Regions from separate parts of the Pseudomonas flexibilis genome, predicted to be linked through region 1. Evidence: predicted binding sites of a transcription regulator. Region 1 holds the regulator's gene; each other region holds the start of a gene.
The links. The regulator FliA, encoded in region 1, starts transcription of late flagellar genes. The targets are predictions, from matches to a motif close to CTAAAGTTTNNNNNNNNNNNGCCGNTAA.
Positions count from the first base shown of each region.

Region 2: a site for FliA is predicted at 7,752-7,779, ahead of PT85_RS18645 (methyl-accepting chemotaxis protein). Genes of this name have one in related genera too.
Region 3: a site for FliA is predicted at 3,542-3,569, ahead of PT85_RS10730 (methyl-accepting chemotaxis protein). Genes of this name have one in related genera too.

Region 1 is NZ_JTAK01000002.1:351,998-362,256, reverse strand. Features, by position in the region: gene PT85_RS05475 (flagellar motor protein) at 1-58, opposite strand, end outside; gene PT85_RS05470 (protein-glutamate methylesterase/protein-glutamine glutaminase) at 58-1,155, opposite strand; gene PT85_RS05465 (chemotaxis protein CheA) at 1,199-3,361, opposite strand; gene PT85_RS05460 (protein phosphatase CheZ) at 3,372-4,160, opposite strand; gene PT85_RS05455 (chemotaxis response regulator CheY) at 4,180-4,554, opposite strand; gene fliA (RNA polymerase sigma factor FliA) at 4,647-5,387, opposite strand; gene fleN (flagellar synthesis regulator FleN) at 5,384-6,217, opposite strand; gene flhF (flagellar biosynthesis protein FlhF) at 6,308-7,573, opposite strand; gene flhA (flagellar biosynthesis protein FlhA) at 7,590-9,713, opposite strand; gene PT85_RS05430 (beta-ketoacyl-ACP synthase III) at 10,009-10,259, opposite strand, start outside.
Region 2 is NZ_JTAK01000004.1:1,535-11,793, forward strand. Features, by position in the region: gene PT85_RS09280 (FKBP-type peptidyl-prolyl cis-trans isomerase) at 1-603, opposite strand, end outside; gene PT85_RS09285 (DUF6482 family protein) at 709-990, opposite strand; gene PT85_RS09290 (TIGR00645 family protein) at 1,086-1,586, opposite strand; gene PT85_RS09295 (PA4575 family protein) at 1,780-2,100, opposite strand; gene PT85_RS09300 (Lon protease family protein) at 2,263-4,686, opposite strand; gene PT85_RS09305 (TatD family hydrolase) at 4,816-5,598, shown strand; gene PT85_RS18645 (methyl-accepting chemotaxis protein) at 5,649-7,658, opposite strand; gene ampE (regulatory signaling modulator protein AmpE) at 7,808-8,644, opposite strand; gene ampD (1,6-anhydro-N-acetylmuramyl-L-alanine amidase AmpD) at 8,641-9,204, opposite strand; gene PT85_RS09325 (acetyl-CoA hydrolase/transferase family protein) at 9,349-10,259, opposite strand, start outside.
Region 3 is NZ_JTAK01000004.1:332,181-342,439, reverse strand. Features, by position in the region: gene PT85_RS10745 (ubiquinone biosynthesis accessory factor UbiJ) at 1-338, opposite strand, end outside; gene ubiE (bifunctional demethylmenaquinone methyltransferase/2-methoxy-6-polyprenyl-1,4-benzoquinol methylase UbiE) at 338-1,105, opposite strand; gene PT85_RS10735 (polyhydroxyalkanoic acid system family protein) at 1,238-1,513, shown strand; gene PT85_RS10730 (methyl-accepting chemotaxis protein) at 1,555-3,486, opposite strand; gene PT85_RS10725 (phasin family protein) at 3,694-4,095, shown strand; gene PT85_RS10720 (phasin family protein) at 4,109-4,651, shown strand; gene PT85_RS10715 (TetR/AcrR family transcriptional regulator) at 4,711-5,325, opposite strand; gene PT85_RS10710 (alpha/beta fold hydrolase) at 5,322-7,007, opposite strand; gene phaZ (poly(3-hydroxyalkanoate) depolymerase) at 7,030-7,887, opposite strand; gene phaC (class II poly(R)-hydroxyalkanoic acid synthase) at 7,981-9,636, opposite strand; gene PT85_RS10695 (gamma-butyrobetaine hydroxylase-like domain-containing protein) at 9,913-10,259, opposite strand, start outside.

The DNA.
Region 1 (10,259 bases):
TGCCGCCCAGGATGGCGATAAACGCCAGCAGAATGCCGATCAGGCTCAAGACATCCATTACTGGCAAGCCTCGCTCAGGTGACGTCCGATCTCGTCCAGGTCGTAGATGCCGTCGGCAAGGTTGGCCTTGGCTACCGCCATGGGCATGCCGTAGATGACGCTGCTCGCCTCATCCTGGGCCCACACCTGGCTGCCGGCCTGCTTGAGCATGCGCGCGCCTTCGCGGCCGTCGGCACCCATGCCGGTCAACACCACGGCCAGCACCTTGTCGCCGTAGGCCTTGGCGGCCGAGCCGAAGGTGACGTCCACGCAGGGCTTGTAGTTCAGGCGGTCATCGCCGGGCAGGATCTTCACCACGCCGCGGCCGTCCACCATCATCTGTTTGCCGCCGGGCGCCAGCAGGGCCAGGCCCGGGCGCAGCAGGTCGCCGTCCTCGGCTTCCTTGACGCGGATCTTGCACAGCTTGTCCAGGCGCTCGGCAAAGGCGCCGGTGAAGGCTGCCGGCATGTGCTGGATCAGCACCAGCGGCGCCGGGAAGCTGGCCGGCAGCTGGGTGAGCACGCGCTGCAACGCCACCGGACCGCCGGTCGAGGTGCCGATCGCTACCAGCTTGTAGGCCTTGCGCTTGGGGGCCGGCCAGCGCTCGCTCACGCTCGGCGCCGGCTCCGCCTCGGCGGGCGCTGCGCCGCGCAGCGGTCGACGCGCGGGGGTGGCAGGCGCCACAGCCGCCGCAGACGACACCGCCGGCCCGCGCCGACTGCTGCGTGCGATGGTCAGCACCTTCTCGCAGAGCAGCGCCTTGACCTTCTCGATGTTGCGCGAGATGTCCTCGAAATTCTTCGGCAGGTAATCCACTGCGCCGGCGTCCAGCGCATCCAGGGTGACCCGGGCGCCCTCGTGGGTCAGCGAGGAGAACATCAGTACCGGGGTCGGACAGCGGCGCATGATCTCGCGCACGGCGGTGATGCCGTTCATCAACGGCATCTCGTAATCCATCGTGATGACATCGGGCTTGAGGGCCAGCGTCTTGTCGATCGCCTCCTGGCCATTGTTGGCCGTGCCCACCACCTCGATCTGGGGGTTGGAGCCCAGGATTTCCGTCAGCCTGCGCCGAAAGAATCCCGAGTCGTCCACCACCAGGACTTTAATTGCCATAACTACTCCTAAACGAACCGGCCCCAGCGGGGCCGGTTCGGCATCAGCCGCGTCGCGCGTAGTGTTTGAGCATGCTGGGCACATCGAGAATCAGCGCGATGCTGCCGTCGCTGGTGATGCTGGCGCCCGCCAGTCCCGGCGTGCCTTGCAGCATCTTGCCCAGCGGCTTGATGACCACTTCCTCCTGGCCCACCAGCTGGTCGACGACGAAGCCGATCTGCTGGTTGCCGATGGCGATGATCACCACGTGGCCTTCCTTCTGTACCGCGTTGCGGAAGCCGGGCACCAGCCACTGCTTGAGGTAGAAGAGCGGCAGCGCCTTGTCGCGGACGATGATCACCTCCTGGCCGTCCACCACGTTGGTGTGCGACAGATCCAGGTGGAAGATTTCCTTGACGTTGACCAGCGGGAAGGCGAACGCCTGGTCGTCGAGCATGACCATCAGCGTCGGCATGATCGCCAGGGTCAGCGGCACCTTGATGACGATGCGCGAGCCCTTGCCGGGCGTGGAATCGACGAACACCGTGCCGTTGAGCTGGGCGATGCGCGTCTTCACCACGTCCATGCCCACCCCGCGGCCGGACACGTCGGAAATTTCCTTCTTGGTGGAGAAGCCCGGCGCGAAGATCAGGTTGTAGCACTCGGTATCGCTCAGGCGATCGGCGGCGTCCTTGTCGAGCATGCCCTTTTCCACCGCCTTGGCGCGCAGGATGTTGGCATCCATGCCCTTGCCGTCGTCGGTGATCAGCAACAGGATGTGGTCGCCTTCCTGCTCGGCGGACAGCACCACCTTGCCGGTGCGCGGCTTGCCGGCGGCCAGGCGCTCCTCGGGCATCTCGATGCCGTGGTCCACCGCGTTGCGCACCAGGTGGACCAGCGGGTCGGCCAACGCCTCGACCAGGTTCTTGTCGAGGTCGGTCTCCTCACCCACCAGCTCCAGGTTGATTTCCTTCTTGAGCTGGCGCGACAGGTCGCGGACCTGGCGCGGGAAGCGGCCGAAGACCTTCTTGATCGGCTGCATGCGGGTTTTCATGACCGAGGTCTGCAGGTCGCCCGTGACCACATCGAGGCTGGAAACGGCCTTGGCCAGTTCCTCGTCACCGCTGTTCAAGCCCAGGCGCACCAGGCGGTTACGCACCAGCACCAGTTCGCCGACCATGTTCATGATTTCGTCCAGCCGCGCGGTATCCACGCGCACGGTGGTTTCCGACTCGATGGCCGCGGGTGCCTTGGCCGGCGCGGCAGCGGCAGGCCTGGCGGCCGGCGCGCTTTCCGTGGGTACGGCGGCGGGTGGCTTGACCGCCGCCGACTGAGGCGCCGGCGCGGCGGCCTTGGGCGGCTCGCTGGCGACCTGCTCGGGCTTGAACTGGCCCTTGCCGTGCAGCTGGTCGAGCAGCGCCTCGAACTCGTCGTCGGTGATGTCGTCGCCAGCGGCCGTCTTACCGGCTGCTGGCGCCTGCTCCTGGCCTGCCAGAACGTCAGGCTTGAACTGACCCTTGCCATGCAGCTGGTCGAGCAGGTTCTCGAATTCGGATTCGGTGATGCTGTCACCGGCGGCGGCATCGCTGGCCGGCAACGTCTCGGGCTTGAACTGGCCCTTGCCGTGCAGTTGGTCGAGGAGGTTCTCGAACTCGGCGTCGGTGATCTCGTCGCCAGCGGACTCGCCGCCGTCAGCCGCCGTTTCGGGGCCACCAATGGCGTCCAGCAGGCTTTCGAACTCGGCGTCGGTCAGGTCCTGTTCCTTTTCCGTCGCCACGGGACCGGGTGCGGGCGCGGCAGGCACCGGGGTCGGTGCAACGGGCGCGGCGGGCGCGGCGGCCGGATCGGCCAGGCGGTGCAGCGCTTCGAGCAGCTCCGGGCTGGCCGGCGTGAGCTCGCTGCCTTCACGCACCTGGGCGAACATGCCGTTGATGGCGTCCAGGCCCTGCAGCACCACGTCCATCAGCTCGGCGTCGACCAGGCGCACGCCCTTGCGCAGCATGTCGAAGACGTTTTCCGAGCTGTGGCAGCATTCCACCAGCTCGTTCAGCTGCAGGAAGCCCGCGCCGCCCTTGACGGTGTGAAAGCCGCGGAAGATCGCGTTGAGCAGATCCATGTCATCCGGACGGCTCTCCAACTCCACCAGCTGTTCGGACAACTGTTCGAGAATCTCGCCGGCTTCTACCAGGAAATCCTGAAGGATCTCATCATCGGCATCGACGCCCATTACGTGCCCCTTAAAACCCTAGACTGGAAAGCAGATCGTCCACGTCGTCCTGATTGCTGACGACATCTTCCCGTTTATCGGCATGGATCTGCGGACCTTCACCCTGCGAGGGTTGTTTCTGTTGATCGAGCTCCGCCCGCAGCTGGGCATGGTCGTGCTGGATGCCCGCGAAGTTGTCCACCTGGCTGGCCATCAGCATCAGTTCGACCAGATCGCGCTCGACCTCGGTGACCAGATTGGTGACCCGCTTGATGACCTGGCCGGTGAGGTCCTGATAGTCCTGCGCCAGCATGATCTCGTTCAGCTGCGCGCCGACCTTCTCGCTTTCGCGTTCGCTGCGGACAAAGAACTGCTCGACCCGCTTGACCAGCTGGCGAAAGCCTTCGGCATCCATCTCGCGACGCATGAAGCGCTGCCAATCGGTACGCAACTCGCGGGCGTCGTCGTTCAGCCGACTGATCACCGGCGCGGTGGCCTCGACCAGGTCCATGGTGCGATTGGCCGCGCGCTCGGTCATCGACACAACGTAGTTCAGGCGCTCGGTGGCATCGGCGATCTCCGACATCTCCCGCGACTCGGGGAAATTCGGGTCGATATGGAAGCTGACGATCGCGGTGTGCAACTTGCGCGTCAGCCGCCCCACGGCCTGGTACAGGCCACGGTCACGCACCTTGTTCAGCTCGTTGATGATCTGCACGGCATCGCCGAAGTCGCGTTGCTCAAGGCTGCGAATCAGCTCCCGTGCATTGTCCATCAGGCTCGCTTCGAGCTCGCCCCTTGGATCTGTGTGCTGCTCCATCATGCCCCCAAGGCGCTGTTCAGCCGCTGACGCGTTCGAAGATCTTCTCGATCTTGTCCTTCAGTCCCTGGGCGGTGAACGGCTTGACCACATAGCCGTTCACACCGGCCTGGGCTGCCTCGATGATCTGGTCGCGCTTGGCTTCAGCGGTCACCATCAGCACCGGCAGGTGCTTCAGGCGCTCATCGGCACGCACCGCGCGCAGCAGGTCGATGCCATTCATGCCCGGCATGTTCCAGTCAGTCACCAGGAAGTCGAAGTTGCCGCTCTGCAGCATCGGCAGGGCGGTGAGGCCGTCGTCAGCTTCGGTGGTGTTGGTGAAGCCCAGGTCACGGAGCAGGTTCTTGATGATCCGCCTCATCGTCGAGAAATCGTCCACGATGAGAATCTTCATGTTTTTGTCCAACGGTCGACCTCCATACAGTCCAAAAACGCAGCCGGGTCATCCCGACTGCGTCCCCTTCTTCAGAAAACCGGCAAGCCCTGTCAGCGAGCCCGCCATTCGCCCAGCCGGGCCCGCAAACGGGCGGCGCACTGGCTGTGCAACTGGCTGACGCGGGATTCGCTGACCCCCAGTACCTCACCGATTTCCTTGAGATTCAGTTCTTCGTCGTAATACAGCGACAGCACCAGGCGCTCGCGCTCCGGAAGGTTGGCGATCGCTTCGCTCAGCGCATTCTGGAAGCGCTGGTCCTCGTGCTCGCGCGAAGGGCTCGGGTGGGAGTGCTCGATATCTTCCAGCGCACCGCCGCCCTCGCCCTCCTGCAACAGGTCATCGAAACTGAACAGGCGACTCCCCAGGGTGTCGTTGAGGATCGCGTAATACTCTTCGAGACTTAACTGGAGTTCGGCAGCAACCTCGTGATCTTTAGCGTCGCGGCCGGTTCTGGCCTCCACCACGCGGATGGCGTCGCTGACCATGCGGCTGTTGCGATGCACCGAACGCGGCGCCCAGTCACCCTTGCGCACCTCGTCGAGCATGGCGCCACGGATGCGGATGCCGGCATACGTCTCGAAACTGGCACCCTTGCCCGAATCGTATTTCTTCGCCGCCTCCAGCAGACCGATCATGCCGGCCTGCATCAGATCCTCGACCTGCACGCTGGCCGGCAGGCGGCCGAGCAGGTGGTAGGCGATCCGCTTGACCAGCGGCGCGTAGCGCTCGATCAGCTGGTACTGGGAGTCACGGGACTGGGCATGGCTGTACATGTGAACGGGTGAGCTCATGCGGAAGAACCTGTTGTGGGCCTGTTCACCAGACGCTCGACGAAAAACTCCAGGTGGCCGCGCGGATTGGCCGGCAACGGCCAGCTGTCCACCTTCTGGGCGACCGCGCGGTAGGCCTGCGCACACTTGGAACGCGGGTAGGCCTCGTACACGGCGCGCTGTTTCTGCACGGATTTGCGCACCAGCTCGTCGGCGGGAATCGCCCCCACGTATTGCAGCGCCACGTCGAGGAAGCGCTCGGTGACCTTGGTCAGCTTGGCGTAGAGGTTGCGGCCTTCCTCGGGGGTGTGCGTCATGTTGGCCAGCACGCGGAAGCGGCTCAGGCCGTAGTCGCGGTTGAGCAGTTTCACCAGGGCATAGGCGTCGGTGATCGAGGTGGGCTCGTCGGTGACCACCAGCAATACTTCCTGGGCCGCACGCACGAAGCTGATCACGCCGTCGCCGATACCGGCGGCGGTGTCGATGATCAGTACGTCAATGCTGTCGCTGATGTCGCTGAACGCCTGGATCAGCCCGGCATGTTGCTGACTGGTCAGGCGCACCATGTTGGCCGCGCCCGAGGAGGCCGGCACGATGCGGATACCGCCGGGCCCCTGCAAGATGACGTCGCGCAGTTCGCACTCGCCCTCGATCACGTCGGCCAGGTTGCGTTTGGGCGTCAGGCCCAGCATCACGTCGACGTTGGCCAGGCCAAGGTCGGCGTCCAGCAGCATCACCCGGCGGCCGAGGTCGGCCAGGGCCAGCGCCAGGTTGACCGAGACGCTGGTCTTCCCAACACCACCCTTGCCGCCGGTCACGGCGATCACCTGTACGGGGTGCAAGCTACCCATGTTCTCTCCACTGATTCGCCAGTCTGGCCTGCTGTCCTTGTTCGCGCCGCGGCGCGAAGGGTCTGGCTAGCCAGCCGCTTCCCCTGATTCTTATCCGACGCGACGCGCCGTGGTGTTGTTGTATAGGCCGGCGAACATGTCGGCCATCAGATCCTCGCTGGGATCTTCGGACATCTGCATGCGCACGGCACGGCTCACCAGCTGGTGGCTGCGCGGCGTATGCAGATCGTCGGGAATGCGCGGCCCGTCGGCCAGGTAGGCCAGGGGCAGCTTCTCGCTGACCAGCACGCCGAGGATCTCGCCCAGGCTCAGTGCTTCGTCAAGCTTGGTGATCACGCAGCCAGCCAGGCCGCAGCGCTTGTAACTCTGATAGGTGGCACGCAACACCTGTTCCTGGCTGGTGGCCGCCAGCACCAGATAATTGCGGGCGTTCAGATCAGCGGCGGCCAGCGCGTCGAGCTGCTGGCGCAGGGCCGGATCGGCGGTCGGTAGGCCGGCGGTGTCGATCAGCACCAGACGCTTCTTCCTCAGCGGCTCCAGGGCCTCGATCAACGATTCGCCGGGCTCCACCTGGGTGACCGGCACGTTAAGTATCTTGCCAAGGGTCTTGAGCTGTTCCTGGGCGCCGATGCGGTAGCCGTCCATGCTCACCAGAGCGATATTCTTGGCGCCGTGCTTGAGCACGTAGCGCGCCGCCATCTTGGCCAGCGTGGTGGTCTTGCCCATGCCGGCCGGGCCGACCAGGGCAATCACGCCGCCCTCTTCCAGCGGCTCGCGCTCGGGCACGATCAGGCTGCGCGCCAGATGGGCAAGCACGATGCGCCAGGCGCGACGCGAGTCTGTCTCGTCACTGACCTCGTCCATCAGCTTCTTGGACACATCCACCGGCAGGCCGATGCGCTGCATGCGCCGCCAGAGGTTGGCGATCAGCGGCCGATTTTCCTGGATGTTGCCCCAGACCATGGTGCCCAGCTGCATCTCGATCAGCTCGCGCAGACCGGTCAGCTCACTGCGCACCGCATCCAGCATGCCTTCGGTGCTCTCCGGATCGCGACGCGGCCCCGGCGGGGCGACCGGCGCGACCGGTGCCGGCTGGGTCTGCTCGCTTTCGCTGCGGATGGCCATCTCCACCTGGGCGGAGGCAATCATTTCCTGGGTCTTGCGCAGCTCGGCTTCCAGCTGCAGGTTGGGCTCGCGCACCAGTTCATTGGGCAGCTGATAGTTCAGCGCCGCGACCAGCTCGACACCACCGGCCAGACGACGATTGCCGATGATCGCGGCATCGGCGCCCAGTTCGTCACGCACCAGCTTCATGGCCTGGCGCATGTCGGCGGCGAAGAAGCGTTTGACCTGCATGGTCGGAATACCTCGGTTAGTTCTGGCCTACGGTGGCGACGATGGTGACCTGCTTGTTGTCCGGCACTTCCTGGTAGGACAGCACATGCAGGCTGGGTACAGCCAGACGTGCAAAGCGGGAGAGCATGGCGCGGATCGGCCCGGCAACCAGCAGTACCACCGGCTTGCCGAGGGCTTCCTGACGCTGCGCGGTCTCCACCAGGGAGCGCTGCAGCTTCTCCGCCATGCCGGGTTCGAGGAGGAAACCTTCATCGGCGCCCTGGCCGGCCTTCTGAACGCTGCCAAGCAATATTTGTTCCAGCCGCGGGTCCAGCGTGATCACCGGAAGCTCCGGCTCTAGCCCCACAATGCCCTGCACGATGGCGCGGCTCAGCGCCACGCGGACCACTGCCACCAGCGCGCCGGGATCTTGACTCTTGCCCGGCACACTGGCGATGGCCTCGGCGATGCTGCGGATGTCCCGCACCGAGACCTGCTCTTGCAGCAGCGCCTGCAGCACCTTGAGCAAGGTGGACAGCGAGACCATGCCCGGCACCAGTTCCTCGGCCAGCTTGGGCGAGCTCTTGGCCAGCACCTGCAGCAGCTGCTGGACCTCTTCGTGACCGATCAGTTCGTGGGCGTGCTTGTAGAGCACCTGGTTGAGGTGCGTGGCGACCACGGTACTGGCGTCCACCACCGTGTAGCCCAGGGTCTGCGCCTGCTCGCGGGCCGAGCCCTCGATCCACACCGCCTCCAGGCCGAACGCCGGATCGCGGCCGGCGATGCCGTTCAGGGTGCCGAACACCTGGCCCGGATTGATGGCCATCTCGCGATCCGGGTACAGCTCGGCCTCCGCCACGCTGACACCCATCAGGGTCAGGCGGTAGGCGTTGGGCAGCAGATCGAGGTTGTCGCGGATGTGTACCGGCGGAATCAGGAAACCCAGGTCCTGGGAGAGCTTCTTGCGTACGCCCTTGATGCGCGCCAACAACTGGCCGCCCTGGTTGCGGTCGACCAGCGGGATCAGCCGGTAGCCGACCTCCAGGCCCACCAGATCGACCGGATTGACGTCTTCCCAGCCGAGTTCCTTGCTTTCCGGCTCCTGCAGGGCCGGCAACTGGTCGGCGGGCAGCGCCGGCGCCGCATCGGCCTCGGCGCGCGCCTTGCCGTTCGCCTTGCGCCAGATCAGCCAGGCAAGGCCGGCCGCCACCAGGCCCAGGCCGACAAAGGGCGTGTGCGGCATGCCCGGCACCAGGCCGATGACGATCAGCAGGCCAGCCGCCACCGCCAGTGCCTTGGGCGAGGAGAACATCTGCCGATTGACCTGCTGACCCATGTCCTCGGAGGTGGAGACGCGGGTCACCATGATGGCCGCCGCGGTGGACAGCAGCAGCGAGGGAATCTGCGCCACCAGGCCGTCGCCGATGGTCAGCAGGGAATAGATGCGCGCCGCCTCGCCCGCCGAGAGGTCGTACTGCAGGGTACCGATGGCCATGCCGCCGAGCAGGGTGACGAACATGATCAGCAGGCCGGCGACGGCGTCACCACGCACGAATTTGCTGGCGCCGTCCATGGAGCCGTAGAAATCGGCTTCCTGCGCCACCTCGGCGCGGCGCTTCTTGGCCTCGGCCTGATCGATCAGGCCGGCATTGAGGTCGGCGTCGATCGCCATCTGCTTGCCGGGCAGGGCATCCAGGGTGAAGCGCGCGCTCACTTCGGAGATGCGCCCAGCGCCCTTGGTGATCACCACGAAGTTGATGATCACCAGGATGGCGAACACCACCGCACCGACCACGTAGTTGCCACCGACCACCACATCGCCGAACGCCTGGATCACCTTGCCGGCCGCGCCTTCACCCTCCTGGCCATGCAGCAGCACCACGCGGGTGGAGGCAACGTTCAGCGACAGCCGCAGCAGCGTGGAAACCAGCAGGATGGTCGGGAACACGGCGAAGTCGAGCGGCCGCAGCGCATAGACGCTGACCAGCAGGACGACGATGGACAGGGCGATGTTGAACGTGAAGAACACGTCGAGCAGGAAAGGCGGCATCGGCAGGGTCATCATGCCCAGCAACACCAGCACCAGCAGCGGCACGCCCAGATTGCCCCGGCTCAGACTGGCCAGGTTGCCGCGCAAGTTCGTCAACCGCGTGCGATCCACCCGCTTCTCCCACTCGCTGAAACAATTTTTTGACGCGCATCACAAACGCGCAGGAGTGATAGCAAGAAGCCGTCCAACTTGCGGGGTGGCGACGGAGAAAAACCAAAAAAGTTCCGTCGGCCAGCGCTTTTCTGGCCGCCAACCGAGGCATCGCCGTTGCGTCAGGCAAAACCCATGTTCCGCCTTCGAAAGCTGGCGCCCAAAAAAGCTCGGGGCTGAAGCCCCTCCTGCCAAAGCGGTGATCCGCATGTCCGCAGGAGGGGCTTCAGCCCCGATGCTTTCCAGCAGGGATGTATCAGCGCTTGCGCAGCACCACGCTGCCAATGGAATAGCCCGCGCCGAAGGAGCTCAGCACACCCACCGAGCCGGCAGGCAGATCGTCCTGGTGCTTGTGGAAGGCGATCACCGAACCTGCCGAACTGGTGTTGGCATAGGTGTCCAGGATCACCGGCGCCTCATGGGCTTCGGCGTCGCGCCCCAGCAGTCGACGGGCAATCAGCTGGTTCATGTTCAGGTTGGCCTGGTGCAGCCAGAAGCGCTTCACCT
Region 2 (10,259 bases), on a different contig from region 1:
CAGCTCGACGTCGAACACCAGCACGCTGTGCGGCGGGATGCTGCCGACGGCCTGGCCGCCGTAGGCCAGTTCGCTGGGCACGTGCAGGCGCCACTTGCTGCCGGTGTTCATCAGTTGCAGGGCTTCGATCCAGCCGGCAATCACGCCGCCGACCGGGAATTCGGCCGGCTGGCCACGCTCGTAGGAGCTGTCGAACACGGTGCCGTCAATCAGGGTGCCGTGGTAGTGGGTACGCACCTGGTCGTTGCGGGAGGGCTTGGCGCCTTCGCCGGCAATCAGCACTTCATATTGCAGGCCGGATTCCAGCACGGTCACGCCTTCACGCTTGGCATTCTCGGCCAGGTAGGCCTTGCCGGCTTCGGCGGCGGCGGCGGCCTTGGCATCGGCGGCGACCTGCATGCGCTCGCGGATCACCTGGAAGCTGGCGTTCAGCTCCTCTGGGCTGACCTGGCTGGCGTTGCCGGTAAAGGCATCGCGCAGGCCCGCGACGATGGCGTCCAGGCTAGCGCCGGGGGGCGGGTTGTCGTGCAGTTGTTCACCGATCTGGCGGCCGATGCCGTAGCTGACACGGGCTTCGTCGGTGGAAAGGTCGAGTTGGGACATGGTCGGGCTCCCGCCAGGCAAAAAAAGGGCGGCCAGACTACCACAGCAGGAAGCGAGTGACGGACAGCCGGTCACCGCTGAAGTGCCTCCTACAGGATGCGTGCCTCAACCGGCCGGGTGGCTGCGCAGCGGCGTTTCGCGCAGACCGCACATTTCCTCGCTGGCATCGGCCTGCTCGAGCTCCAGCGTCATGGGCACGCCCTTGAGCAGGTCGCGGGCCTGCTCAAGGGACAGCACCTTGAGCAGTTGCCCTTCCGCGTCCAGCAAGGGCAGCAGACGGGAACCGACCCGCGCCTCGATCAGGTAGGCACCGCCTTCGAGACAGACCAGGTTGGCGCCTTCGATCTGTCCGGCACGGGCGCGGGCAGTCAGTTCATGTAGGTTCATCGGGCATACCTCGCAGCGGGGTCAACCCTCAGTCTTGCCCAGCCTCCCCTGCCGGCAAGGCGTTCCGCGCGCTTTCGGACGGATGCCCTCCGCGCTCACAGCTCCTGCGCGCCGCCCTTGCCTTTCTCCATCATGCCCATGGCGAAGGCAGAGACCACGAACGTCATGTGCATGATCACGTACCACATGAGCTTGTCGTTCTCGATCTGCTGCGCGTTCATGAACATGCGCAGCAGATGGATCGAGGAAATCGCCACGATGCTGGCGGCCACCTTCATCTTCAGGGAGCCGGAATCCATCTTGCCCAGCCAGTCCAGTTTCTCGGTGCCGGCCTTGATGTTCAGCTGGGAAACGAAATTCTCGAAGCCGGAGATCATCACCATCACCAGCAGACCACCGACCAGTGCCATATCGATCAGCGACAGCAGCACCAGGATCAGGTCGGCCTCGGTGCGCTCGAACACATGGGGCAGCAGGTGGTACAGCTCCTGGAAGAATTTCAGCGACAGCGCCAGCAGTGCCAGGGACAGGCCCAGGTAGATGGGCGCCAGCAGCCAGCGCGAGGCATACAGGAGATTTTCCAGAAAGGATTCCAGGGATTTCACGATGGGGATCTCGCATACGCAACCAGGAGGGCGCGCAGTATACCGGTCAGCTGGAACGCGGAAAATGCGCGGGTTATCCACGCAAGCTGTTGATAAGTCGGTGGAAAGACCTGTTCACAGGACCCGCCGGGACCCGCTGCGCGGCATCTGCGAACAGATTGCGCAGAAAAGCTCCAATGCAGGGTCAGGGCCAGGCACGGCGTTGCGGCTGGCCGTTCAGCTGACGCAGGCGAGCCTGCATGTGCAGCCGCCAAATGGGTTGGTCGGCCACTTCCCGATAACCCTGCTCGCGCAGGTTGTCGACGATTGCCGCCAGCACCCGGGCGGCCTCGCCGGCGCCCAGGAACGGACCCTGCACCTTGATCTCCGTGGGCTGCGCCCCGCTCAGTCCGGCCGCGCACAACAGCGTCCAGCGTCCGTTGCCACCGGCCAGCGCATGGATGCGGGCCTCGATGCGCATGCTCATGCCCAGGTATTCCCGGACCAGGCAGATGTGATGCGACATGACTCTTCTCCCAGGGGGGCTGTTCCCAGCCCGGAGCAGTCCGGGCACAGCTGGGAGTTATCCTCAAAATATGTGGATAAGTCTGTGGGCGAGCGCTGAAAACCCTCTGTCAGCCGCCGTCACGCCTGACTGGCACACACATCGCTCAGCGACTGACCAGTTTCAGCTGGAGGCCGGCACCTTGGCGGCCTCATGGACCGCCTTGCGTTCCTCTTCGTCCAGCTCCACTTCGGCGATCTCGCGCAGCCGTTCCACCACACGGGCGTTTACGCTGCCAGCGGGAAACTCGCCCTGCGCATCGGGCGCGCCGGCCGGCTCGCCGACCAGCAGGCTCAGCGCCTCGTCCACATGGCGCACCGCATAGACGTTGAAGCGGCCTTCGCGCACCGCCTGCAGCACTCGCTCATCCAGCATCAGGTTGCTGATGTTGGCATAGGGAATGATAGCTCCCTGTTCGCCGCTCAGCCCGCGCGCTTCGCAGAGGCGGAAGAAGCCTTCGATCTTCTCGTTGACGCCGCCCACCGCCTGCACCTCGCCAAACTGGTTGATCGAACCGGTGATGGCGAAGCCCTGCTTGAGCGGCGTGCGCGACAGCGCGGAGATCAGTGCGCAGACCTCGCCCAGCGAGGCACTGTCGCCGTCCACGTAGCCATAGCTCTGCTCCAGGGCGATGCTGGCGGAGATCTCCAGCGGGAATTCCTGGGCGTAGCGGCTGCCGAGGTAGCCGGTGAGGATCATCACCCCCTTAGAGTGGATAGGCTGGCCAAGGTTGACTTCACGCTCGATGTCGACGATGCCCGAGCCGCCCGGATAGACGGTGGCGGAAATACGCGCCGGCAGGCCGAACGCCGAATCGCCGACCTCCAGCACGGTCAGACCGTTGCAGCGGCCGATGGCCGCGCCCTCGGTATCGATCAGGATGATGCCGGCCAGCATGTCGTCCAGCAGGCGCGCCGACACACGCCCGGTGCGGCGCTCCTTGGCCTGCAGCGCGCGCTCCAGGTGCGCCGCATCAGTCAGCGCATCGCCGGCCAGCTGGCGCAGGAAATCGGCCTCGCTGAGCAGTTGGAACAGGTCGCCGATACGGGCGCTCAGGCGGCCCTGGTGCTCCGCCAGGCGCGCGCTGTAGGTGGCCAGGCGGGCCACGGCGGCGGCGGTGAGCGGCGCCAGGCCTTCTTCCGAGGTGCGCGTCTTGATCAACTGGGCGAACTGTTCGAGGCTGTCCTCGGCCAGCGGGATTTCTTCGTCGAAGTCCACCAGCACGCGGAACAGCTCCTGGAAGTCCGGGTCCAGGTCCTGCAGTGCGTAATACACCTGGCGCGAACCGATGATCACCACTTTGACCTGCAGCGGGATCACCTCCGGGGTCAGGGTCACGGTGGCCAGCCGGCCCAGCTCTGCCAGGGGCGACTCCATCTTCAGCTTGCGCGACTGCAGGGCGCGCTTGAGGCCGTCCCAGACGAAGGGCTCGCCGAGCAGCTTCTCGGCCTCGACGATCAGGTAGCCGCCGTTGGCCCGATGCAGCGCGCCGGGGCGCAACTGCCGGTAGCTGGTATAGAGGGCACCCTGGTCCGTGCTGTACTCGATACGCCCGAACAGGTTGTCGTAGGTCGGGTGCGGCTCGAACACCACCGGCGCGCCACCGTCCAGCGGCTGGGCGACCACCAGCCCGGGGGCATACAGCTCCTGCAAGTCGTTGCGCTTCTGCACATCGGTGCGGCTCTCGTCCACCAGGGTTTCCAGCACGGTGCGCAGCAGGTTGACCTGCATGGCCTGCAGGTAGGCGCCGACCCCGGCGTTTTCCGCGTACTTCTCCGACAGCGGCGCCAGCAGCGGCTGCAAGGCCAGGGTGATGGTTTCCTCGTTGAGCTGGCGCAGGCGGTTGCTGCTTTCACGCTTCCATTGCGGCAGGCTGGAAAGCTCCTCGTTGAGCCGCTCTTCCAGGTGACTGATGTCGCTGTGGAAGCGCTCACGCTCGGCCTCCGGCAGTTGGGCGAACTCTGCCTCGTCCAGCGCCTTGCCATCCTTCATCGGCGTGAAGGCGACGTTGGCGCTATCCCGGTACAGAGCGATGCCCCGCTCCAGCGCCAGCTTCTCGATGATGTCCAGGGCCTGGTCATAGCGCTGGTTGAAGGCGCGGTCGATGGCGCTCTTCTTCTGCTGATAGCTGGGCTGTTCGAACACCGCCGGGAAAGTGGCCAGCAGGTTGTCGATCAGCGCTTCCAGGTCGGCGATGAACGCCGCCGCCGTGCCAGCGGGCAGCTCGAGCACGCGCGGCTCGCGCGGCTCATCGAAATTGTTCACATAGACCCAGTCCGCCGGCGCCTGCAGGCGTTTGGCCTCGGCCTTCAGATAGCGCTGCACGAAGGAGAAACGCCCGGTGCCCGGCTCCCCCATGACGAACAGGTTGTAGCCCGGCCGCGGCATGGCCACGCCGAACTGCAGCGCCTCCACCGCCCGCTCCTGCCCCAGCACGCCGCGAAACGGCTCCAGTTCATCGGTACTGGCGAAGCGGAATTGCTTGGGATCACAGGGTCGGGTCAGGGCTTCGGGGGACAGGCGCAGCAGGGCGGCGAAATCAGACATCGGGAATCCTTGCAGGAGCGGCAGCGGCCGCGACGGTTGCGGCATTCTGGCGCCCTGCCCGAGTCACGGCAAGGCGCGACGCGGAGCGCTGCCTCCCGGCGCGCGCCCGTGCGCGCTATCCTGTGCGCCATGCGCTATATCGACACCCACAACCACCTGGATTTTCCCGAGTTCGACGCCGACCGCGCCGCCGTACTGGCGCGCAGCCGGGCACTGGGCGTCCAGCGCCAGGTGCTGATCGGCGTCAGCGAGGATCACTGGGACAGGTTGTGGTCGCTGGCCTGCGCCGAGGACGGACTGCACGCCAGCTTAGGCCTGCACCCCTGCTTCCTCGACCGGCATCGCCCCGAGCATCTGACGCAACTGCGCGAGCGCCTGGCGCGGCATGCCGGCCACGAGAAACTCTGCGCGGTGGGCGAGATCGGCCTGGACTACTACCTTGAACAGCCGGACAAGCCGGCCCAGCAGGCACTGTTCGAAGCCCAGCTGCAACTGGCACGCGAATTCGAGCTGCCGGCTTTGCTGCATGTGCGCCGCGCCCACGCCGACGTGATCGCCATGCTCAAGCGCCTGCGGGTGCCGCGCGGCGGCATCGTGCATGCCTTCAGTGGCAGTTACGAGGAAGCACGGGAATACCGCCGCCTGGGCTTCTTCCTGGGGCTGGGCGGCGCCGGCACCTGGCCGCAGGCCAAGCGTATGCACCGAATGCTGGCGCAACTTTCGCTGGAGGATACAGTGCTGGAAACTGATGCCCCGGACATGGCCCCGGCCAGTCATCCGGGCCAGCGCAACAGCCCGGAATTCCTGCCGGCCCTCTGCACGGAGCTGGCGAAGCTCATGGGCGTAGAGCCCGAGGCACTGGCCGAGGCCGGCTATCGCAACAGCTGCCGGCTGTTTGGCTGGTCCGCGTAGGGCGGCGTTGCCCACCCTACGCGGCGACCCCGCGCATACGGTTCGCCCGTTCACACCTTGAACGTACCGATCAGCTGCCGCAGCCGGGCCACCGAACCCGACAGTTCGCGGCTGGCCTGTTCGGCCTGCGATGCGCCTTCGGAGGTACGCTCGCCGGCCTGGCTGATCTGCACGATGTTCTGGTCGATGTCATGCGCCACGGCAGTCTGTTGCTCGACGGCGGCGGCAATCTGCTGGTTCTGGTCGACGATGGCGCTGACCGCGGCAAGGATGTTCTCCAGGGCCTGCTGCACTGCATCGGAGTGTCCTGCGGTGGCATCCGCCTGACTATGGCTGGCGTGCATGCCGTCGACGGCCGCGTTCACGCCTTCGCGCAGGCGGACGATCATCTGTTCGATTTCCGCCGTGGACTGCTGGGTGCGTTGCGCCAGGCTGCGCACCTCGTCGGCGACCACCGCGAAGCCACGCCCCTGCTCACCGGCGCGGGCCGCCTCGATGGCGGCGTTAAGCGCCAGCAGGTTGGTCTGTTCGGCCACACCCTTGATCACGTCCAGCACCTGACCGATGGCCTGGCTGTCGGCGGCCAGCCGGTTGATGCTCGCCACCGCACGATCGAGGCCTGCAGCCAGCTGCTGAATCTCCTGCACCTGCTTGCCCACCAGTTCGCGCCCGGCATGACTCTCCCGGTTGACGCCCTGGGCGTTGCTCACCGCCGTGGCGGCGCTGCGCGCCACCTCCTGGGCGGTGGCGGACATTTCGTTCATCGCCGTGGCGACCTGGTCGATACGCTCGCGCTGCTCGCGCACCGCCTGGCTGCTCTGGCTGGAGATCTGCTCGACGCGCTGCGCCTGTCCCTCCACCTCGGCGGCGGTCTGCGCGACGCGCTCGATCAGCGAACGCACCTGGGCCACGCTGGTGCTGAAGTCCTGACCCAGCTCAGCCAGCTCGTCGCGGCTGGCGGCCTGGAAGGCGACGGTCATGTCGCCGGCCGCCACCTGCTGCATGACCCCGCGCAGGGCCTGCAGGGTCTGGCGGATCGACAGATAGAAAGCACCGTACAGGTAGGCGATCAACAGCAGGGCGCCGAGCATGGCGGCCAGCAGGCCGAACATGCGAATGCGCTGCGCATCCAGGCGCTCGGCCAGGCGCTGGTCCAGCCGCTGCAGGCTGGCGTCCTCCAGCGCGTGGGTATGCGCCAACAGGCGGCCCATCCCGTCGAAGAACTCGGGCCAGGGTGTGCTGAGGCTGTCGGACATCACCACCTCATCCTCCAGCCGGACGGCCAGCTCCCCGAGGCTTTTCAGGCTGGCGTCCGCGTGGGACGCCAGCACGCCTTGACGCACGGGCTCCAGCTGCAGGGCGTAGGCACCCTGGAGCTTTTCCAGGGCGACCAGCAATTCGTCCAGGCGCATGCTGTCATTGGAATGCAGTACGCCTTGACCCAGCGCCGCCGCGCCAATGGCGCGCAACTGCCCCAGCAGCCCGGTGACTTCAGCGGTGTCGCGACTGAGCAGCTCGATGCGCTGGCGCACATCCGTCTCGGCGTCCTGCCCCAGACCGCTGTCGTTGACGATTCGGTTGATGAACACCTGGGCGGCCGTGTACAGGCGCTCGGCGTTTTCCGCCTTGTTGTGCTGGGACGGCTCGTCCGCCACGGCTTGCAACTGGCTCGCCAGGGCGCTGCGTTCCTGGTCCAGCACTGCCCGCACCGCGGGCGGGAACATGTTGGAGGGTAGCGCCTGCAGCTGTTGGCGCAGCCGCTGCTGCAGCTCGCTGATGCGGCTGTCGAGCAGCGCCTTGTCATGCTGCGGCTCGGTGGCGCGGATCGCCAGGAGGCCCTTGAAATCCTCGAGGCCGCGGCGGGCTTCGAGCGCGGCATCCAGCAGCACCAGGCTGTTGCGGGCCAGCTCGGTCTGCCCGTACTGCACGTAGGCATCGCGCAGCAGGTAGAAACTGGTGACGAGAATAGGCAGGAAGAACACGACACTGATCAGCCCGAACTTCATGCCGAAGCCAAGCCGGTCCATCAGCCGCATGGCTGGATACAGCAGCGCCTTCATGAGAGATCCCTCTTATTCTTATTAGCAGGGCTTGCCACGCAGACCTTGCACGCGACCCGTCGTCGCGATGGCAAACTGCCTCATCTATAAACGATATCGACTCCAGGGTGGGTAACTAAAGGTAAACGGCGGCGAGCCCGTCGCAGAACTCAGACCAGCAGGATCCACAGGGCAAATACCGCGTACCAGAGCACCGCGGTGCGCACCAGCAGCTGCCAGAGCGCATCCAGGCTTTCTGCGCCGGCCTCGCCCCGCGGGGCGCCCTGGCATTCGCCGGCGGCACGCAGCGCCGCGCCCACCAGCCGCTCGGCGGGCAGATGCCAGTTCAGCAACTCCGGCAGCAGCACCCGGTTGACCGCCACGAAGTTGCCCACCAGCCCCATGCTGGCCGCCAGGGCGCGAGCCGGCAGCCAGTCCAGCGCATGACGAAGCTGGCCGGCCAGCTCGCGCAGGACCTGTGCCGAGGCCTGCGCCTCGATCAGGGCCAGCAGCCGATACGCCAGCGCGGCCAGCGGGCCGAGCAGCGCGTACCAAAAGATGACGGCGAAGAAGGTCTCGTGGGCCTGCCAGCCCAGCCGTTCCTGTACCGCCGGCAGCAGTTCGTCGGGGCCCTCGGCACGCACCTGCAGGTCGCGCTCGGCAGCCAGCGAGGCGGTTTCCAGCTCCTCGCGCCGCCAGGCATCCCGGAACGCGCCCAGCGCGGCCTGCACATCGCTGCGGCCCAGGCTGTACAGCAGCACCAGCAGGTGGACCGGCAAGGCCAGCCAGCCGTAGACAACCGGCTGCAGCAGCCAGAGCAACACGGCCAGCACCAGCAGCGGCGGCAGCAGCAGTGCCAGCAACAGCAGCCAGGGGTGCTGCGCCAGACCCGGCCGGCGTTCCACCCGACTCAACAGGCGCAGCCAGGGTCCGTCCTGCTGCACGCGACGGCGCCAGCCAGAAAATTTTTCGATCCAGAGCACCAGCAACAGAACGATGAAATTCATACCCAGGTTCCTCGTACTTCCAGGGCGGCGCGCAGGCGCGCCCAGTCGAAGGCGGGGCCGGGATCGGTCTTGCGTCCCGGCGCGATGTCGCAGTGCCCGCAGATGCGCTCGACGGTAATGGCCGGCCAGGCCTGTCGCAAGCGCTCGGTCAGCTCGATGAGCGCCTGGTACTGGTGATCCGTGTACGGCTGTTCATCGGTACCTTCCAGCTCGATGCCCAGGGAGAAATCGTTGCAGTTGTCGCGCCCCTGGAACTGCGACACACCGGCGTGCCAGGCACGGTCCAGGCAGGACACGAACTGGGTGACTGCGCCATCGCGCTCGATCAGGAAATGCGCGGAGACCTGCAAGTGGCAGATCTCCGCGAAGTAGGGATGTTCATCGACCACCAGCTGATTGCCGAAGAACGCCTGCACCTTGCCGGTGCCGAACTGCCCGGGCGGCAGGCTGATGTTATGGATCACCAACAGGGAAACTTCCCCGTGCGGACGCTGGTTGTAGTTGGGCGAGGGGCAGTGGCGAATCCCGCTGACCCATCCGGTAGACGTATCCACGCGCATAACGACTCCTGCTGCAGCGCCCCACTGTAGGCGCTCGGCTCGCTCAGGCCAAGCCCGGCGGCCGGCGGGTGCCGGTTCGCCAGTCACCCTAACGAAAAAGGCCCCGATGATCACTCATCGGGGCCTTCGCCGTGCGGTGCGCGCTTACAGCATCGAGCCGGTTTCTTCCAGCTGGATGTGCCACTCCAGCGCTTCGCGCAGGATGTGCGGGGTCTGACCGCCCTTGGCGCAGGCGCGCTCGAAGTAGTTGTTCAGCTTGTCGCGGTAGCTGGGGTGCACGCAGTTGTCGATGATCACGCGGGCGCGCTCGCGCGGCGCCAGGCCACGCAGGTCAGCCAGGCCCTGTTCGGTCACCACGATGTCCACGTCATGTTCGGTGTGGTCGACGTGGGAAACCATCGGTACCACGGAGGAGATCTTGCCGTCCTTCGCGGTGGACTTGGTGACGAAGATGGCCAGTGCGTGGCGGGCGAAGTCGCCCGAACCGCCGATGCCGTTCATCATCTTGGTGCCGCCCACATGGGTGGAGTTGACGTTGCCGTAGATGTCGAACTCCAGCGGGGTGTTGATGCCGATGATGCCGATGCGACGGACGATTTCCGGATGGTTGGAGATTTCCTGCGGACGCAGCACCAGCTTGTCCTTGTACTTCTCCATGTTGCCGAACACGCGGTCGTTGCAGCGCTCGGACAGGGTGATGGAGCAGCCCGAGGCGAACTTCATCTTGCCGGCATCGATCAGCTCGATGGTGCAGTCCTGCAGCACTTCGGAGTACATCACCAGGTCCTCGAAGGGGGAGTCCTTCAGGCCGGTCAGCACGGCGTTGGCAATGTTGCCGATACCGGCCTGCAGCGGACCGAGGTTGCGCGGCAGGTTGCCGGCTTCGACTTCGTTCTCGAGGAACTTGATCAGGTGGCTGGCAATAGCGGCGGTTTCTTCGTCCGGCGGGGTGACGGTCGAGTAGGAGTCCGGCTGGTTGGTGACCACGATGGCGGCGATCTTCGCTGGGTCGACCGGGATGGCGGTGGTGCCGATGCGGTCGTCGACCTTCAGCA
Region 3 (10,259 bases), on a different contig from region 1:
GATTGCAGGATGTCCGCCAGCTCGGTGAGTGCGCTGGCGTCACCGTCCAGCTCCACCTGCGGGCCGTGCAGCACGGCGACCTTGTCGCGACTCACGGCCAGGCGCAGCAGCTCGCTGGCTGGAGCGCGCAGGGTGCAGTCGGCGGGTGCTTCCCAGTGGCTGGCCAGGCGCAGGCCGTTGGCACCGGGCAGCAGGTGGATCCGCAGCGTCGGCGCCGGGCAGTCGATGGCCAGCACCTTGCCTTCCAGGCGCGCCAGCCGGGTCAGCGCCACGGCATCCAGCGCCAGCAGCGGATTCAGGCCGCGCTCGACGGCGGCGAGCAGGGCGGTGCTCAGCATCAGGGCTTGATGCCGCGGTGCAGGGCGACGATGCCGCCGGTCATGTTGTGGTAGGTGACCCGCTCGAAACCGGCCTCCTGCATCATGCCCTTGAGGGTTTCCTGATCGGGGTGCATGCGGATCGATTCGGCCAGGTAGCGGTAGCTCTCGGAATCCTGGGTGATCAGCTTGCCGAACAGCGGCAGGGCGGTGAAGGAATACAGGTCGTAGACCTTGCCGAACAGCGGGTTGGTGGGCTTGGAGAACTCCAGCACCAGCAGGCGGCCGCCCGGCTTGAGCACCCGCAGCATGGAGCGGATGGCGGCGTCCTTGTGGGTGACGTTGCGCAGGCCGAAGGCGATGGTCACCACATCGAAGTAGTTGTCCGGGAAGGGCAGCGCCTCGGCATCGGCCTGCACGAAGCTGACGTTACCGGCCACGCCGCTGTCCAGCAGCTTGTCGCGGCCGACCATGAGCATCGAGGCGTTGATGTCGGCCAGCACGACTTCGCCGGTTGGGCCGACGATGCGCGAGAACTGACGGGTCAGGTCGCCCGTGCCGCCGGCGATATCCAGCACGCGGTTGCCCGGGCGCGCGCCGGACAGCTCGATGGTGAAACGCTTCCACAGGCGATGCACGCCGCCGGACATCAGGTCGTTCATCAGGTCGTACTTGGCGGCCACGGAGTGGAACACCTCGGCGACCTTCTTCGCCTTCTCGCTCTCGGGCACGGTCTGATAACCGAAGTGGGTGGTCGGTTCGGCCTCGGGCTTGCGGGAATCGTTCATGTCGGTCACCTGATGAAAAGTGGCGGGCATTCTAACCGCTGGCGCCGGAGCCGACCATGTATGCGATCAGCAACCCGGCGTGGCGAACTGGAGTATATTGGCGCGTTTTTTTGCCCGACCCCGGAGTATGCGATGGCCACCATTCGTGTCGAACGATCCCACCAGCTTGGCCGCGAGGCCGTGCGCGACAAGGTCGAGGCGCTGGCCGCGCGCCTGGCGCGCGAGTATCAGCTGCGCTGCCAGTGGCGCGGCGACCGGCTGGATGTCGAGCGCAGCGGGGTGAAGGGTCACATCGCCATCGATGAACGCGCGGTGCGCATTGAACTGAGCCTCGGGCTGCTGCTGTCGGCGATGCGCGGGCCACTGCAGAGCGAGATCGAGTCGGCCCTGGACCGCGAGCTGGCCTGACGCTGCGCGAGAGCCAGGCCGGCGCTGCCGCAACGGCCAGGCTACAGCCGGAAGCGCTGGGTCAGCTGGCGCAGGTCGCCGCCCAGGCGCGCCAGTTCCACCGTCGAGGTGGCGGCCTGCTCGCTGGCCGAGGCAGTCTGCTGTGAAATGTCCTGCACCTGCGTCACGCTGCGGTTGATCTCCTCGGCGACCGCGCTCTGCTCCTCGGCCGCCGCCGCGATCTGCTGGCTCATGTCCTGGAGCTGCGACACCTGTGCGGTGATGTCGCGCAAGGCTTGCCCGACGTCACGGGCGAGGGTCACGGTGTCCTCGCTCAGGGTGCGGTTCTCGTCCATCGACTGTCCCGCGTGCTGGGCAGCCTCCTGCAGGCTGGCGATCAGTTGCTCGATCTCCCGGGTCGACTGCTGGGTGCGCTGGGCCAGGCCGCGCACCTCATCGGCGACCACTGCGAAACCGCGTCCGGCTTCGCCGGCACGCGCCGCTTCGATCGCTGCGTTGAGCGCCAGCAGGTTGGTCTGCTCGGCGACGTTCTTGATCACATCCAGCACGCTTCCGATGGCCTGGCTGTCGTGCCGCAGGCGCTGCATGGCTTCGGCCGAGCGGCTGGCTTGTGCGGCCATGCGCTCGATCTGCTCGAGCGCGGCGGCCACCACACGCTGACCGGCGTGCGCCTGCTGTTCGGCCTGGTTGCTGGAGGCGGCGGCGCTGGCCGCGTTGCGGGCCACCTCCTGCACCGTGGCGGCCATCTCGTTGATGGCGGTGGCGACCTGCTCGGTCTCCGCCTTCTGATGCTGCACGCCGCTGCTGGTCTGTGCGCTGATCGCCGACAGTTCCTCGGCGGAGCTGGCGATGCGGGTGACGCTGCCGTCGATGCTGCCGATCAGTTCACGCAGGCTTTCGCGCATCTGGTGCATGGCCCGCTGCAGCAAGCCGAGCTCGTCGTGGCGGTCGCTGACCAGGTCGGCGCGCAGGTCGCCGCTGGTGATGCGCTGGGCGAACTCCAGGGTCTTGCGCAGCGGCTCGGTCACCTGGCGGGCGATCACCACGGCCGCCACGGTGCCGAGCAGGATGGCCAGCAGCATCAGGCCGAGGGTGACCTGGAAGGCCAGGGACAGTTGCGCCTCCATGCGCTCGCGAACCTGCGCGTTCAGCTCGCCGATGGCGCGCACCGACTCGCTCTGGTGTTCCAGCAGGGCGGCGTGGGCGGCGGCGGTTTGCGCCAGGCCGTCCTTGAAGGATTCGATGCCCTGGCGATACAGGGTGAGGTACTGGCTGAGCTCGTCCAGGTAGGGGACCTGCCGCGCAGGCAGCAGCTGGCGCAGGGTCGCCGCCTGGTCCAGGGCGCGCTGGAAGCCCGGAATGGCCAGCTCGAAGGAGGCGTCGGTGTGCTGGAACACGAAGCCGCGGACCAGGTAGCGGGTTTCCAGCACACGCTTGACCAGGTCGCCCAGCGCGCGGTTCTGGCGATGCAGGGCGGTGTCCGTGGGGTTGGCCTGCAGCGCGGCGTCGATCTGTTCCTCCAGTGCGGTCAGCGCGGCCATGGCCTTGTTGCCGTTGCCGATCATTACCTGGCGGCTCTGCTCGCGCGACGCGCGGGCCTCGATCAGGGCATCGAACGCGGTGCGGATGGCGGCCAGACGCTGCAGGTTGGCGTCGATCTCGCGGTGGATGCGCGGGTCATCCTGACGCGCGCCGCGCAGCAGTTCGGCAATGCCCCCTTCCAGTGCGGCAAGCTGCTCGGCGTGGCGGGGGTGGGCATCCTTGTCGAAGCGCAGCTGCAGCGGCGGAATGGTTTCCGCCAGGCGAGCCGCCTCAGCCAGACGGTTCTGCAACAGGCTGCCGTCGATCAGCTGGTCCAGGCTGCGCAATCCATACAGGTTGCCCAGCAGGGTGAAGAGGATCGCGAAGCCGAAGCCGAGGCCGAGCTTGCGGGTCATGGGCAGGTTCGCCAGCAGGCGATGGAAAAGGGACATGAGGACTCCTGTCTCGGGTTACTCCCCCTCGCTCTGCGGCGGGGGTGACCCGCCTGTTTCGTCCAGCGGACGCGAAACTGGAGACGCATGACTCACCGCTATCCGTTTTTGTCGCTTCTAGTATGAGATTTCTAATCCTGCCGACTAGCGTGCACCACGAGCCCAGCGAAACGGGCGTGTTCTTACCCACCAGTGGAGAGGTGCAACATGGTCAAGACAGCATTGAAGAAAGTGAATGAAGAAGCCGCCCGCCCGGTGCTGGAGGGTGTCCGCTATTCCGCTCGCCAGCTGTGGCTGGCCGGCATCGGTGTCTACGCCAGCCTGGGTCGCCAGGGCCTGAGCTACTTCCGCGAGCTGGTACGCAGTGGCGAAGAAGCCGAGACCCAGGGCAAGCAACTGGTCAGCGAGAAGCTCGAGCAGGCCACCGACCGGTTCAAGTCGGTCCGTCGCCGGGTCGACTCGCGACTGGAAAAGGTCGAGGAGCGGGTCGGTGCGCGCGTGGGCCGTGTGCTCAAGCGGGCCGGCGTACCGAGCCGCGCCGATATCGAGGCGCTGTCGGACAAGCTCGACGGTCTGAATGAAATGCTGGTGCGTACGGCCAAGCCGTAACAAGGAGGCCATCATGGCTGACAAACGCAAGCAGAGCGGCTGGAGCGAGGATGTCGAGAAGTATTCGCGGCAGATCTGGCTAGCCGGTCTGGGCGCCTACGCGAAAATCGGCGAAGACGGCAGCAAGCTGTTCGAGTCGCTGGTGCGCGAAGGCGAAAGAACCGAGCAAATGGTCCGCGACGAGGTCGAGGCGGTGAAGAACGGCGCACGCAGCCGGGTTGCCGAGGCCAGGGACAAGGCGCTGGGCAAGTGGAATGCGCTGGAGGAGGCGTTCGACAAGCGCCTGAACAGCGCGATCACGCGCCTGGGGGTACCGAGCCGCCACGAAATCCTGGCCCTGGACGACAAGATCGAGGCCCTGAATCGTCAGCTGGACCGGCTGAGCGCGTTGCGGCTGGTGCAGGACGAGCCCGCCAGGCCGGCGGACGAGGCGCCGAAGAAGGCAACCCGGGCCAGCAGGCCCGCGCGCAGCGGCGAGAGCAAGCCGCGTGCGCGCAAGCCCAAGGCTGTGGTCGAAGCGCCGCAGGCCGAAACGCCGGAAACCGCCTCGCAATAAGGAGGCCTGAACGCCCCGCCTGCGCGGGGCGTTTCGCTTCCAGTGCCAACCGCTGGCCGTTACCCTCGATAGCGCCGCGCCAGACTGGCCGTGTCCTGGCGCGACGCGTCCGACAGGTGCGGCGAGACCAGCATCATCAGCTGATAGACCACCTGTTCGATGTCGGCCCGGCGCCCCAGGATGCGCTGGTAGTCCAGAGCAAACAGCAGGGTCAGGGTGATCTGCTCCACCAGCTCGCTGATCACAGAAGGCTCGCCCTGCAGGCGTGCCTGCCCCTGCAACTGGGCGAGCAGGCTGGCCAGGCAGTGCTTGAGCTGTGCCAGCCAGGCCCGTACCCCGCGGGCCAGGGTGGGTTGGCGCTCGGCCAGGTTGGCCAGGTCCTGGAACAGGAAGCGATAGGCTTCCAGGCGCTCCACCAGCAGCTGCAGGAACAGCCAGTAATCCTCGATGGCCAGCCGTGCATCGTTCGGCGGCGGCTGCAGCAGTGGCGCCAGCTCCTGGCGGAAGCGCTCGAACAGCGCCAGCACCAGGGGCTCCTTGCCGCGAAAGTGGTAATAGAGATTGCCTGGGCTGATGCCCAGCTCGGTGGCGATCTCCAGCACCGAGACATTGGCCTCGCCGCGTGCATTGAAGCACTGCAGTGCACATTCCAGGATGCGCTCCCGGGTTTTCATGCGTGGGTCTCCAGACGCTGATGCACGTAGCGTCCCGGGGCCGGGTCCAGCGCCGGATAGTCGTCGTTGCCCGCCGTGTCGTGTGCTGCCTGCAGCGGGCCGGCATGCGCCTGCAGCCACTCCATCCAGCGCGGCCACCAACTGCCTGCATGCGTCTGGCTGATCGCCTGCCAGGTCTGCGGCTCGGCATCCAGACGATCGGTTTCCTGGTAGTGGGCCCTCGGGTGCCCGGGCGGATTGACGATGCTCTGTACGTGCCCACTGTTGACCAGCAGGAAGCGGCGCTGGCCGCCGAGCAGGCGTGCCGAGCGGTAGGCGGCCTGCCAGGGCGTGATATGGTCGTTGCGGCCGGCCACGCTGAAACTGTCCACCGTCACCTGCGACAGGTCCACCGGCTGGCCGCACACTTCCAGGCCCCCGGGCCGCGCCAGCGGATTGAATTTGAAGAAATCCAGCAGCTCGCCGTGCAGGGCGGCGGGCAGGCGCGTGTTGTCGTTGTTCCAGTAGAGGATGTCGTTGGGTGGCGGCTGCCGGCCGAGCAGGTAGTTGTTCACCCAGAACGGCCAGATCAGCTCGTTGGGCCGCATCCAGGCGAACAGGCGTGCCATCTCGCGGCCGTCCAGCACGCCCTGCTGGTAGGAGTGGCGCTTGGCGGCCTCCAGGCCTTCCTCGTCGACGAACAGCAGGGGCGTGGCATCGAGCTGGCTGTCAAGCAGGCTGACCAGGTACGTGGCGCTGGCCACCTGGCCGAGGCGGCCGACCGCCTGCAGGTAGCCTTGCAGGGCGGCGATGGTCAGGCCGCCGGCACAGGCGCCGAGCAGGTTGACCTGTTCGGCGGCGCAGAGGGAGCGGCAGGCATCCATGGCCTCCTCCAGGGCCTGCACGTAGCTGGACAGGCCCCACTCGCGCTGTGCGCGGCCGGGGTTGCGCCAGCTGACCATGAACACCTGGATGCCCTGTTTCAGGCAGTACTGCACGAAGCTCTTCTTCGCATTGAGGTCGAAGATGTAGAACTTGTTGAGCTGCGGCGGCACGATCAGCAACGGCACGGCGTGCTGCTGCTCGGTCATCGGGTGGTACTGGATCAGCTCCAGTACCTCGTTGCGCAACACCACCGTGCCGGCGGTGGTGGCCAGGTTGACACCGAGCTGGAACACATCGGCAGGCACCTGGTTGGGCAGGCCCCTCGGCAGGTCATGGGCCAGCTGGCGCAAGCCGCGCAGCAAGCTGGCGCCCCCCGTGTCGAAGCACTCCTTGACCACCAGCGGATTGAGCGGGCTGTTGGAAGGCGACAGCGCATGGCTCAACTGGGTGGCCAGGAACAATGCACGGTCGCGGTCGTCGCTGGGCAGGTTGCTCTGTTCCAGCCAGCTGAGCCATTGATGCTGGCAGGCCAGGTAGGCCTGCAGGGTGCGCCGGTACACCGGGTTGTCATGCCAGGTCGGGTCGGCGAATCGCGGGTCGTCGCCCACCGTGTGAAGGGTTTCGCCCCGTAGCACGCGGGCCAGCTTGCCGGTCAGCGCCAGGCCGTTGCGCAGGGTATGCAGCGGCTGACGCAGCCCCTGGCCGAGCAGCAGGCCGAGGCTGGAACGAAGATCGCGCCCGCGCAGGCCGATGATCGCCTGCCGGGCGGTGAAACGCGTTGGGGGAAAGTCGGCGCTGGCCGGCCTGGGCTCGTGCATGGGCAACACTCCTTGTCATCACTCAGCTGGCGCGCGCCAGCCCGCCGGGCGGGTGCATGACCGCGCGCTTCGGCTCTTCTTCGAGAAAGGCCATGATGATCGGCGCAACCGCGCGGGCCCGGGTTATCAGGAACAGGTGGCCGTCATCGATGACATGCAGTTCGGCATTGGGAATGCGCCAGGCCAGCAGGCGCATGTTGACCAGCGGGATGATCGGGTCATCGTCGCCGGCGAGGATCAGGGTCGGCTGGCGGATGCGATGCAGCCAGGGCAGGCTGGTCCAGCCCAGGCCGGCGAACAGTTGCCAGTAGTAACCCAGCTTGCCGCCGGAGCGGATCTTGCTGGCGTGCTCCAGCGCCAGCTCCGGATCGCGGCGGAAGGTGCCGCCATAGATGTGCGGGGCGATCTTCGCGCCGTAGGAAGGCTGCAGGTAGCGCCGTGGGCTGGCCATGCGCAGCAGCACCTTCGGTTTGCCGGGCACCATGAAGGCGCCGGCGGAGGTGGCCGCCAGCACCAGTTTCTTGCAGCGCTCGGGAAAGTCGTGGGCGAACTGCTGGGCCAGTGCGCCCCCCCAGGAAACGCCGATGACATTCACCTGCCCATAGTTCAGGTAGTCGAGCATGCGTGCCATCAGGCGCGCCAGGCCGCCGAAACGATAGGGCAGCAACGGCGTGGAGGAGCCCCCCACGCCGGGCACGTCGAAGGCAATGACCTCCAGGTCCGCGGGTAGCGCGTTGACGAAGGGCAGCACCAGCTCCAGGTTGGCGCCGATGCCGTTGCAGATCAGCAGGGGTGGCAGATGGGACGACCCCGGGCGCACCGCGGTGCGCAGCGTCTGTGTGTCGAGGATGATGGTGCGGAAAACGAATGACTGCGACATGCGCCAATCCTCCGGTCGGTGGGCGTGCTGCGTCCGGTGCCGCCGCCGGGGCGGCGGCACTCCTTAAGGGGCGATACGGCCCGCCCCGGTGCATCAGCACTCGTGGACGTAGGTACCCGGCGCCGGTTCGGCCGCCGGGAAGGCACGGTTGCCGGTGCGGCGCGGCGCCTTCTTCAGCTCACCGGAGCGCGCCTGCAGCCAGTCGCGCCAGTACAGCCACCAGCTGTCGCGCTGTTCAGTGGCGCCGGCCTTCCAGGCATCCGGGTCCTCCTCCAGGGCTGCGCCGTGCAGGAAGCGCGCCTTGGGATTGCCGGGCGGATTGAGAATGCTCTGGATATGACCGCTGTTGGAGAGCACGAATTCGCAGTGTTCGCCGAACAGCCGGGCGGACCTGTAGCTGGCCTGCCAGGGCGTGATGTGGTCGGTGGTGCCAGCGATGCAGAACACCTCGGCCTCGATGGACTTCAGGTCGATGGGCGTGCCGCACACCTCCAGCGCGCCGGGCGTGCGCAACGGGTTGTTGCGAAACAGCTCGATCATGTCATGGTGCAGGCCGGCCGGCAGGCGGGTGGTGTCGTTGTTCCAGTAGAGGATGTCGAACTCCGGCGGCAGGTTGCCGAGCAGGTAGTTGTTCACCCAGTAATTCCAGATCAGGTCGTTGGGGCGCATCCAGGCGAACACCCGGGCCAGATCGCGGCCTTCCAGCACACCGGCTTCGCTGGAGCGGCGCTTGGCGGCGTCCAGGGTCTTGTCGTCGACGAACAGCGCGTACTGACTGTCGAAGTCGGTGTCCAGCACGCTGACCATCAGGGTCAGCGCCTTGATCCGGTTGTCCCCCAGCGCGGCGTAGTGGCCCAGCAACACGGCGGCCGTAACCCCGCCGGAGCAGGCGCCGAGCATGTTCAGATCCGGGCTCCCGGTGATTGCCAGCACGGCGTCCACGGCTTCCTTGAGCGCCTCGATGTAGCGGTTCAGGTCCCAGTGGCTGTGCTGCCGGGTCGGGTTGCGCCAGCTGATGATGAAGGTCTGCAGCCCGCTGTCCAGGCTGAAGCGGGCCAGGCTCTTGTCCGGGCTCAGGTCGAAGATATAGAACTTGTTGATCTGCGGCGGCACCACCAGTACCGGTCGGGTGTGCACCTGCTCGGTGGTCGGCTGGTACTGGATCAGTTCCAGCAGCTCGTTGCGGAACACCACCGAGCCCGGTGTGGTGCCCAGGTTGCGGCCGACTTCGAAGGCCGCCTTGTTGACCTGGGACGGCAGCCCGCCGTTGCTGACCATATCGCGGGACAGCTGCGACAACCCTTTGAGCAGACTGGCGCCTCCAGTCTCGAACAGGCGCTTGACCGCTGCCGGGTTGGCCAGGCTGTTGGTGGGCGCCATGGCCTCGGTGAGCAGGTTGAGGATGAAGTGACCGCGGCGGATATCGTCGGCGGGCAGGTTGCTGGTCTCCAGCCAGTCATGCAGTTCCTTGCGCCACGCCAGGTAGGCCTGCTGATAACGGCGGTAGATGGGGTTGAGCTTCCAGGCCGGGTCGCTGAAGCGGCGGTCGTCCGGGTCGGGGCGCAGGTCGGACTTGTCCAGCAGGACATCCTTGAGGGCGCTGCCCAAACGCAGCAGGTGCCGGGCGCTGTGCACCGGCTGGCGAACGGTCTGGGTGAGAACCTGGCGGGAAGAATTGAGCAGATCCTTTCCGCGCAGTCCGGCAATCGGATGGGGTTTGCAGCCGTGCAGGGCGAGGGGTTGTTGCATGTCCGTGCTCATCGAAATGAAGCTCCATCTCCTGATGCGAGAATGCCGCGCGACCCGGAATGGGGCGTACAGCGTGGGCGGTGAGCGGCCCTGGCGCAGGGGCCGGGTCGAACCGCATCAGGTGTATAGGCGACATTCGCGCACTTGCCAGTTTCAGGCGGTTTTTTTACGCCGAATGGTGGTCTGGTGTGCGAAACGGCACAGATGCCGAACAGGGCTGCGCCGGCCTGGGGCGTTGGCCGGGCGCAGGCCCTGGAATGGGGCGTTGAGCGGAGGTCAGAGCATCAGGCGCACGGCCGATTCGTCGGGGTCGCGGGAGCGGCCTGCGGCATTCAGTCGCTGCAGGTAGTCCTGCCAGAGTTCGTCCTGATGGGTGGCCAGCTGGTGCAGGTAGTCCCAGCTGTACAGGCCGCTGTCATGGCCGTCGTCGAACACCAGCTTGAGGGCATAGTTGCCGGCCGGCTCGAGGCCGGTGAGGGCCACCTGCTGCTTGCCGTACTGCAGCACCGGATTGCCATGCCCCTGCACCTCGGCCGAGGGCGAGTGCACGCGCAGGAATTCGGCGCTGAGCAGGTAGCGTTGCTCGCCGTAGCGCAGCTCCAGGGTTTTCGAGGCCTTGTGCA